DNA from 3 places in the Arthrobacter sp. 2RAF22 genome. Region 1 is predicted to be linked to each of the others. Evidence: riboswitches for the same ligand, from Rfam matches in the RefSeq annotation. Region 1 holds a riboswitch; each other region holds the start of a gene.
The links. Region 1 has a riboswitch for thiamine pyrophosphate ahead of thiO (glycine oxidase ThiO). Riboswitches for the same ligand answer to the same signal wherever they lie in the genome.

Region 1 (3,269 bases):
CGGCGTTCGAGTTCCACCCGTTTGAGCCCGACCTCCTTGAGCAACTGCAGGACGGGATCAGCTGTCCCGGAATCGATCGCGGACTGGACGCCCTTGTAGTTGAGCTTGGCGCGGCTGCGTACGCTTGCCCGGCGAACTGAGACGGTGCGGAACTCTGCTTCGGCATCGAGTTCGAAGTCCCACACGAACGCTCCGCAGTCCTGGCCCGCCAGCAGGCTTCCGGCGTGCTCGCTGATGATCTCGGGGTGCAGCGGTATGCGGCCGTCCGGCGCATAGTACGTCTGTCCCCGGTGGCGGGTCTCGGCGTCGAGCGCTCCTCCCGGTGGCACAAAGGAGGGCACATCGGAGATGGCGTAGAGAACCCTGTAACCATTCCCGGACCGCTCAATGAAGAGGGCCTGGTCGAGATCCGTGGAAGAGGCCGGGTCGATCGTGATGAACGGAACGCCCGTGAGGTCCTGTGCCGGCAACCTGTGTCCTGAAACCGCGGCCTCCGCGTCGCGCAGTGCTTCAGCGGGATAACCAGCGGGCAGCTCGAGTTCGGTCCGAAGCGCCGCCAGTGCTTCCGCGAGCTGGTTCGACGTTTCAGAGACGTTCGGGGCTATGCGCTGATGTGACACGAAAGTCAGGGTAACTCCAAAATCTCCCGGCGTCTCGCTAGGCCGCCGCTGCGTCCAGTGCGGCCAGGAGTGCCTGGGCTGCCGCCGTCGGATCCTCGGCCTCGGTGATGGCGCGGACCACAACAATGCGGCTGGCGCCGGCCCTCACTACGTCTTCCACGTTGCTGAGATCGATGCCGCCGATCGCAAACCAAGGAAGCACTACGCCGCCGACCGTCTCTTCGTCTGCCTGCTTCACCGCATTGGCAGCGTACTTCACCAGATCGAGCCCGACGGCGGAGCGTCCAGGCTTGGTGGGCGTGGCCCACACAGGCCCGACGCAGAAGTAGTCCAAGCCGCTGCGGCCAGGCGACGCGGCGATGGCTGCGTCAATCTGCTCCGGCGTGTGCGTGGAGAGGCCGATGATGGTGGGGTCGTGGAGCAGCTTCCGGGCCGAGCGCAGCGGAATGTCCTTTTGGCCGATGTGGAATACCGGCGCGCCCGACAGGGAAGCGACGTCGGCGCGGTCGTTGACTGCCCAGAGGCGCCCGTGACGGTGCGCCACGGATTGCAGGATCTCCAGGAGTTCCAGTTCCTCTGCCGCTTCGATGGTCTTGTCGCGCAGCTGGATGATGTCCACGCCGCCCTCGAATGCGGCATCGACAAACTGCTCAAAATCACCCTGTTGCTTGCGGGCGTCGGTGCAGAGGTAGAGGCGGGCGGTGGTGTGGACATCGTGCTGGGTCATGGAAACAGAGTAGTTCCTCTAAACTGGGCTGGTACCGCGGGAGCCGCGGCGGCAGTCACAATCGCCGCGCGGCTGAGAGGGCTTCAGCGCCGACCGCTTGACCTGATCCGGCTAGTACCGGCGTAGGGAAGGACTCCATGGACGAAGTAAACACCCAGCACGGGCCCCTGCACACAGACGTGGCGGTGATCGGGGGCGGCGTCATTGGCCTGGGCATTGCGTGGGAAGCCCGAAGGTCGGGCCGCTCGGTTGCCCTGATCGATCCCGCGCCGGCCAGCGGCGCTACTTTCGCGGCGGCGGGGATGTTGGCACCCGTCAGTGAACTGCACTACCAGGAAGAGGACCTCCTGGAGCTCATGCTCGAATCGTCGGCGTTGTGGCCGGACTTCGAACACAATGTGACCGGCTCACGAACCCGACGCAGCACGGGTTACCGGACGACGCCGACCCTCGCCGTCGGTGCGGACGCAGCGGACCGCCGGGCGCTCGCCGATCTTCGGGACGTCCAGCTGGCCCATGGCCTGGTGGTGGAATCCGTGCCGTTGCGCGAAGCACGGGAGCGTGAGCCGCTCTTGAGCCCGCAGATTTCCTGTGCCTTCGACATCCCGGGCGACCACCAAGTGGATCCTCGCCGGCTTTCGGCCGCGATTCTAGGCGCGCTGGCGGAGCACCAGCCCGGCGATTCGAGCTGGATTCCGGGGGCCGAAGGCGGTTTCGCGGTCCGGGACACTGCGGCGGGCCTCCTGTGGGAGGACGGGCGCGCCGTCGGGGCCGTGCTCGGCTCAGGCATCGAAGTGCTTGCCACGGAAACGGTGGTAGCCAACGGACTCGATGCCGCCCGCGTGAAAGGACTGCCGGATGGATTGTCGCTCCCGTTGCGTCCCGTCTACGGCGACATACTGCGGCTGCGCGTCCCGGACCACCTGCAACCGCTGGTCACCGCCACGGTCCGGGGAATGGTGCGCGGAGTGCCCGTCTACATCGTTCCCCGCGATGACGGGACCGTGGTGATCGGCGCGACGCAACGTGAGGACGGATTGTCGTCGTCCGGGGGATCGGCCAACCCGGTGTCAGCCGGCGGCGTCTACCAATTGCTCCGCGACGCCCAGGTATTGGTTCCGGCCGTTGCCGAGCTGGAACTCCTTGAAGCAACTGCCCGGGCCCGTCCGGGCACCCCGGACAACGCACCGCTGCTGGGCCGCGTCGAAGGTCGGGAAGGAACCGTGCCCGGCCTCATCGTGGCCAGCGGCTTCTTCCGCCATGGCGTGCTCCTCACTCCGGCAGCGGCAAAAATCTGCGTTGGACTCATGGATGGCACCGCCGATCCCCGGTGGAACAAATTCCGCCCGGACCGCTTCTCCCGCCCGCTCTCAACAGCAAGGGCTTCCGCAGACGGCCCATCGGCCGATACCTTAAATCCCCTTCTGAAGGACCACGCATGAACATCAAATTGAACGGCGCAGACCACACGCTGAGCGACGACGCTTCCGTCACCACCCTCGTCAGCCACATCACCGGACGCGTTGTGGATTCCAGCGGCCAAGCGGCCGACGGACGCAAGATCGGCGTCGCCGTCGCACGCAATTCCGAAGTGGTGCCGCGCAGCCAGTGGGCTGCCACCGCGCTCGCAGACGGCGACGAACTCGAAATCGTTACCGCAGTACAGGGAGGCTGAACCATGACCACAGCAAGCACTCACGAAGCAGGCACCCGAACCGATGCCCTGGTGATCGACGGTGTTGAGTTCGGCTCGCGCCTTATCATGGGAACCGGCGGAGCTCCGAGCCTAGACGGCCTCGGGGCAGCCTTGCTGGCTTCCGGCACCGAACTCACTACCGTCGCCATGCGGCGGTACTCACCGACGGAAACCGGTTCGCTGTTCCAATTGCTCGTAGACCACGGCATCCGTGTCCTGCCCAACA
Region 2 (3,269 bases), on a different contig from region 1:
GGCCCAGATGTTCCTTCGGGGTGACGTAGCAAAGCATCGCGGTTCCGTAGCGTGCGATCTCCGTCGCGCCGATGGCGGAGGTGATGTGGTCGTAGCCCGGGGCGACGTCGGTGACAAGGGGGCCCAGCGTGTAGAACGGCGCGCCGTCACACAGCTCCTGCTGGCGCTCCACGTTCTCCCGCACCAAGTGGAACGGGATGTGTCCGGGGCCTTCGACCATGACCTGCACGTCGTACTGCCACGCGCGCTTCGTGAGCTCGGCCAAGGTGTCCAGCTCGGCGAACTGCGCGGCGTCGTTCGCGTCCGCCGTTGCGCCCGGGCGCAGTCCATCACCCAGCGAGAACGCGACATCGTACTTGGCGAAGATTTCGCAGAGCTCGTCGAAGTGGGTGTAGAGGAAGTTTTCCTCGTGGTGGGCCAGGCACCAGCCCGCCATGATGGAGCCGCCACGGGAAACGATGCCCGTCACGCGGTTCGCGGTGAGCGGCACGTACCGCAGCAACACGCCGGCGTGGATGGTCATGTAGTCCACGCCCTGCTCGCACTGCTCAATGACGGTGTCGCGGAAGATTTCCCACGTGAGCTTGTTGGCTTCGCCGTTGACCTTCTCGAGGGCCTGGTAGATGGGCACGGTGCCGATCGGTACGGGGGAGTTACGGATGATCCATTCGCGGGTGGTGTGGATGTCATCGCCCGTGGACAGGTCCATGACGGTGTCGGCGCCCCATTGCGTTGCCCACTGCAACTTGTCCACTTCTTCGGCGATGGAGCTGGTGACGGCCGAGTTGCCGATATTGGCGTTGATCTTCACCAGGAACGCCTTGCCGATGATCATCGGTTCGGATTCGGGGTGGTTGATGTTGTTGGGGATGATGGCCCGGCCGGCAGCGACCTCGCTGCGGACGAGTTCCACATCGCAGTTTTCGCGAAGTGCCACGAACTGCATTTCGGGCGTGACGATGCCCTGTTTCGCGTAATGCATCTGTGTCACGGTCTTGCCGTCGACGGCGCGGCGGGGCACCGGCTGTGCCCCCTTCCACTCCGCGGAGGCGGCGCCGCGGCGCACGGCCGACTTGCCGTCGTCGAGCAGGTTCCGTTCGCGGCCGCTGTAGGCCTCAGTGTCGCCGCGGACTTCGATCCACTCGCTGCGGAACGGTTCGAGGCCCACCACGGGATCACTCCCGGGTCCGGCGGTCCGGTACACCTGGAACGGGGCGTTGGCCTCGCCGTTGGGGGACGGTTCGAGGGCGATTTCCGTCACTGGAACCCGGATTCCCGTGTCGGCATCCTCCAGGAACGCGAGGGAATGCGACTTGAGGGATTGGGTCACATCGTGGTCCGATCCCTTTTGGGTAGGGCTCAGCTGTGTTTCTTTGGTGCTCAAAGGATTACTCACTTCCTTCGCCGGCATTACCCGGACAGGTTCAACGGTCGCAGGCTGCATCAGCCCGATCTCAGCCCTTGCAAGGGCCCCCGTGTGGTCGTAGACGAAGCTACCACAGCTGCCAGCGCTTGTGACAGATGTGACCGCGCCGGCGAAGCCCCCGGGAACTAGGGTGGAATCATGGCGGAAATCATCGAATTCAGCGGCGCCGTCCTCACCGGGCCGGAGGAGGAACGGCGCGGCCTCTGGTCGGTCGACGGACGGCTGACCTTCGTCCGGCCCCTTGCGAAGCCCGACGTCGTCCTGGACGGTTGGGTGCTTCCCGGCCTGGTCGACGCGCATTGCCACGTTGGCTTGGGCAAGGGCGGAGCTGTCGACGAGGAGACTGCCCGCCTGCAGGCGACTGCGGACCGGAATGCCGGGACCCTCTTGATCCGCGATGCCGGATCCCCAAGCGACACGCGCTGGCTGCAACGCCGGGCGGACATGCCGAGGATCATCCGCGCGGGCAGGCACATCGCGAGGCAACGGCGGTACATCCCCGGGCTGGCCGAAGAGGTGGAGCCGGAGGATCTGATGGAGGCAGTCCGCAAGCAAGCGCGGTCCGGAGACGGCTGGGTCAAGATCGTGGGGGACTGGATCGACCGCTCCGCCGGGGATCTCGGCCCGTCCTTTCCGGCCGCCGTCGTCAAGGACGCCGTCGCGGCCGCACACGACGAGGGGGCGCGGGTGACCGCCCATTGCTTCGCCGAAGGGACAATCGATGACATGCTCGACGCCGGGATCGACTGCATCGAGCACGCCACCGGATTGTTGCCCCACCACATTCCCCGGCTGCTGGACCAGGATGTGCCGATTGTCCCCACGCTCATCAACATTGCGACGTTTCCGGACATCGCGAAGCAGGCTGAAACCAAATTTCCGCGCTACGCCGCCCACATGATCGCGTTGTGGGAGGGCAGGCATGAGCGGGTCCTTGAGGCGTTCGACGCCGGAGTGCGGGTGTACGCCGGAACCGACGCCGGAAGCGTCATCAAACACGGCCGGATCGGCGAGGAGATCCTGGAACTCCAGCGGGCGGGTCTTCCGGCGGCCGCCGCCCTCGATGCTGCCTGCTGGTCCGCCCGTGAGTGGTTGGGTGCCGACGGCATCAGCGAAGGCGCCAGCGCAGACGTCGTGCTCTACGCAAAGGATCCCCGAGCGTCCCTAGAGATCGTGCTGCAGCCCGGATGCACCGTTCTGAGGGGACACATTTCAGGAAGCGCCGGGCATTAGGAATAAATTGAAGCTTCAAGTAATTTAGATACATAGAGGTTGCCGAAGGGCGGCGCCACAAAAAGCCGGGAGTTTCACATGACCATCACATCCAGCCAGGATCTCCTTCCTGCCGAACTCACCATGGGCACTGTCATGCTCAAAGTGGGGGACATGAAGCTCATGGGCGACTACTACCAGCGGGCGCTGGGGCTGGACGTTGTCGCCGAACAGGACGGCGGGCTCTACTTCGGCCGGCTAGGCAAGCCGTTGGTGCACCTCGCGCCGGCCGCTGGTCTCCAGATCCCGGACCGCGGAGAGGCCGGACTCTTCCACACGGCGCTGCTTTTCGAGGACCAGCCCTCGCTCGCCGCAACTGTTGCCTCCGCCGCGCAGTACGAACCCCACGCCTTCGTCGGCAGTGCCGACCACTTGGTCAGCGAAGCCTTCTACTTCACCGACCCGGAGGGCAACGGCATCGAACTCTACTACGACAAGCCCCGTGAAGGCTGGGAGTGGAACGGCAGCTCGGTCGTGATGGACAGCTTGCCGCTCCCGCCGCAGCGCTACCTCCAGCAGCACCTGAGTGAAGCGGCCGTGACGGGCCAGCATGGGGCGGGCGCCGGCGTCG
Region 3 (3,269 bases), on a different contig from region 1:
CACGAGGTCTTTCCAGACCGATACCCGGTGTTCCACCACCACCAAGGTGGCGCCGGTCTTGTCCAGGCAGCGGCCCACGGCATCGCGCACTTCCAAGACGCCGGCCGGGTCAAGGTTGGCGGTCGGCTCGTCCAGGAGGATCAAGCCGGGCCGCATTGCCAGTATGCCGGCGAGCGCAAGGCGCTGTTTCTGCCCGCCCGAGAGGGCCGACGTCGGGTGGTCGAGCGAAAAGTTGCCGCTGGCACTGCCACCGGCACTCCGCAGCAGCCCGACGTCGTCGAGCGCTTCATGGACCCGCTTCCAAATCTCGTCCCGCGGCACGCAAAGGTTTTCGGCGCCGAACGCGACGTCGTCGCCCAGGCGGGAAAGCACCACCTGGGTTTCGGGGTCCTGTTGCATGAGTCCGGCACGGCCCCGCTGGGCCTTCGGGGAAACGCCGTCCACCAGCAACGAGCCGGTCTCGTCGGCGTCGTCGCCTTCCTCGCCCAGCACGCCCGCCAGGGCATGGAGGAACGTCGACTTGCCTGCGCCCGAGGGGCCAAGCAGCAGGACGCGCTCGCCCGGACGGATGTCCAGGTCCAGGGCGTGGATGGCCTGCGTGGTGCGGCCGGCGTGCCGCCAGCCCCAGCCCTGCGCGGAAATGGCGGCGGGTCGCACCACGGCAGAGGTGCCGGAATCAGGACTGGGCATCAGGAAAAGACGGGCTCCGAGGCGGCCTTGCGTGACGCGAACGCGCTCAGGACACCGGTCCTGGCCAGGCCGCGGGTAGCGATCCAGGACAGGGCACCGGCAATGACGGCGCCGGAGATCGTGCAGAACACGATGTACGCGAGCTTGTCGACCGGTTCGTAGGCGATGTTCCAGCCCCACGGCAGGAAGGAGTCGTTCAGGCCGCAGAACAGGCCCGCACCGGCACCGGCCAGCAGGGACACCGGCAGGTTGAACTTCTTGTACATGAAGGCCAGGAAAATGAGTTCCGCACCGAGGCCCTGGAGCAGGCCCGAGATCAGCACCGTGGTGCCGTACTGGGAACCCATGATGAGCTCGCTCGTGGCGGCCACTGTTTCGCAGAAAATTGCCGCACCGGGTTTGCGGACGATGAGCATGCCCAAGACTGCCGGAATCATCCAGCCGCCGGCGATCAGGCCGCTCAGGGGCGGGTAGCCGGCGGACATAGGTGTTGCAACCAAAGCCATCTGGTCCCATGCCCAGAAGATCACGCCACCGGCGATCGAGATGAGTGCCGCCACGACGATGTCCACGACGCGCCAGTTGTAACCAGGCTTGGTGAGGCCCGGCCTTGCAGAAATACCAGTCATTTTGTCCTCCTGAGGAACAGGAGGGGAAAGTGTTCCCGGTTGCCTGCGAGCGGCTTCCGCCGCGCCGGTCCGGACACTATGAGAACTCGACTCCCTTGCGCCGGTACTAGCCGGATCAGGTTCGAGGGTCTGCGGCTGTCCGCACTCTCAGCGCCCGTCCTCCGTGCCGCATTGCTGCGTGCCCGACGGCGGCGCTCCCCTGTCGTTATCAATCCACCCTTTTGGGCGTGGTTCAGTTTACACCTTGGCGGGGTTGCGGGCGCTGTGTTGGCGTCCGCGGAACGGTCACAAACACGCGGAGACGACGGATTCTGCTGGATCACTCGCCGGGTGAGCGCAGGCCGGCCCGGAATGGCGCGGGCGGCCGCAGAAACTGGGACAATGATCCAGCAGAATGTGACGCGGCAGAGCGGGCAAAGGAGCGGTCTTGGCAGGCAATGGCGAAGCGAACAGCACCACGGTGGCGGAACCGAGGCTCGCCGCAAGCGTGATCCTGGTCCGGGATGCCGCGGTTCCCGGGGGCTCTCAAGGTGCGGCGCAGGCTTTGGAGGTGTTCGTCCAGCACCGGGTTTCCACGATGGATTTCGCCGCGGGCATGGTGGTCTTCCCCGGGGGCCGGGTGGACCAGATGGACAGCTCCGGCTGGGACTTCGCGGACGACGTCGTCGAGCAGCACGCCGCCGCATGGCACCGGAGCAGCATCGCCGTCGAACCTGCCTCCGCCAGGTTCAACGCCGGCCGGGTGCTGGCGGCCGCGCAGCGTGAGGTGTTCGAAGAGGCCGGGCTGAAGCTTGACGCCACCACCCTCCGCCCGTGGGCCAACTGGGTCACTCCGCAGGACCAGCCCAAGCGCTTCGACACGTACTTCTACCTTGCCTGCCCGGTTTCCGGTGCCGAGCCAAGGCACCAGACCACGGAAGCGTCGTCGTCCTTGTGGACACCCGTCCGCGGAATCCTGGACGCCGAAGTCGCCGGAACACTCAAGCTCATGCCGCCCACGCTTGCGCTGCTGGATGAGCTCGTCGCCCTCGGCACAGTGGAAGCGATACTGGCCGAGGACCGTGACATCGTGCCTGTCCGTCCAAAGCCCGGGGCCTTGGAGGAGTTCTTCCGGCAGAGGCGCCAAGCTCCATCCGTTGCTCCGGAACTGCCCTGAAGTGGGGTTAGGCTGGGGACGGTCCTGTTTCCACCCGCAAGGAGTCCCGGAATGAACCTCCTCATCAAACTGCTCGGCACCGGCGTGAGCATCGGCGCTGGCTTTGTCGGCACCAAGCTCGTCAATGCGCTGTGGGAAAAGTCCACCGGCAAGAAACCTCCCAAGGGTCACGATGATATGGAGGCAAGCCTGCGCTCTGCACTGACCTTCGCCCTGATTTCGGCGACTGTCAGCGCCGTCATCCAGGTTTTCGCAAGCCGCAGTACCCAGCGCGCCATCTCGCGTTTCTCGAAGACACAGGACATCGTCTAGGCTGACGGCCCGCCGTTGGCGCCTTGAGGGCCTGGGCTCCCGCCGTTCCCGGTGTGGGGAGTTGTCGGGTCGGCTTGGGCTTTCTCCGCTGCCCGTTGACCGGCGGCCCGCAGCACCACGGCCTCGAGTTCGTCGATGCTCAGCAACTCGGGGTGCAGGTGCTTGGTCCGGTAGCCTGCGCGGCCCACCATGTGTGCGGACACCGGCACCGTCAGCAGTTGGAAGATCCAAGCGACGGCCAGGATCGGCCACACCCACCATTCGCGCATCTGCAGCCCGATGGCTGCCAAGACGAGGAACAGCCCGAGCACTTGCGGCTTGGTAGCTGCGTGCATGCGGCTCATCAGGTCCGGGAAGCGCAGCAGGCCGATCGCCGCGCCCAATGACATCACCGCACCGACAATCAGCAGCACCGCGGTGACGGCATCGATGACGGCGTCCGCTCCGGTGGCGTCAGGAGTCATTGACCTGTCCTCTCCGGT

Region 2: another riboswitch for thiamine pyrophosphate. It lies ahead of thiC (phosphomethylpyrimidine synthase ThiC); the one in region 1 lies ahead of thiO (glycine oxidase ThiO).
Region 3: another riboswitch for thiamine pyrophosphate. It lies ahead of AB4068_RS06535 (ECF transporter S component); the one in region 1 lies ahead of thiO (glycine oxidase ThiO).

Annotation. Positions count from the first base shown of each region.
Region 1 is NZ_JBFRGL010000001.1:346,881-350,149, reverse strand. It holds gene AB4068_RS01525 (RNB domain-containing ribonuclease) at 1-620, opposite strand, end outside; gene thiE (thiamine phosphate synthase) at 658-1,347, opposite strand; TPP riboswitch at 1,374-1,493, shown strand; gene thiO (glycine oxidase ThiO) at 1,485-2,789, shown strand; gene thiS (sulfur carrier protein ThiS) at 2,786-3,022, shown strand; gene AB4068_RS01505 (thiazole synthase) at 3,026-3,269, shown strand, end outside.
Region 2 is NZ_JBFRGL010000020.1:17,499-20,767, reverse strand. It holds gene thiC (phosphomethylpyrimidine synthase ThiC) at 1-1,384, opposite strand, end outside; TPP riboswitch at 1,380-1,487, opposite strand; gene AB4068_RS14400 (amidohydrolase family protein) at 1,565-2,659, shown strand; gene AB4068_RS14395 (VOC family protein) at 2,738-3,269, shown strand, end outside.
Region 3 is NZ_JBFRGL010000005.1:76,228-79,496, forward strand. It holds gene AB4068_RS06530 (ABC transporter ATP-binding protein) at 1-690, opposite strand, end outside; gene AB4068_RS06535 (ECF transporter S component) at 690-1,319, opposite strand; TPP riboswitch at 1,394-1,530, opposite strand; gene AB4068_RS06540 (NUDIX hydrolase) at 1,747-2,475, shown strand; gene AB4068_RS06545 (DUF4235 domain-containing protein) at 2,527-2,787, shown strand; gene mnhG (monovalent cation/H(+) antiporter subunit G) at 2,784-3,251, opposite strand; gene AB4068_RS06555 (monovalent cation/H+ antiporter complex subunit F) at 3,241-3,269, opposite strand, start outside.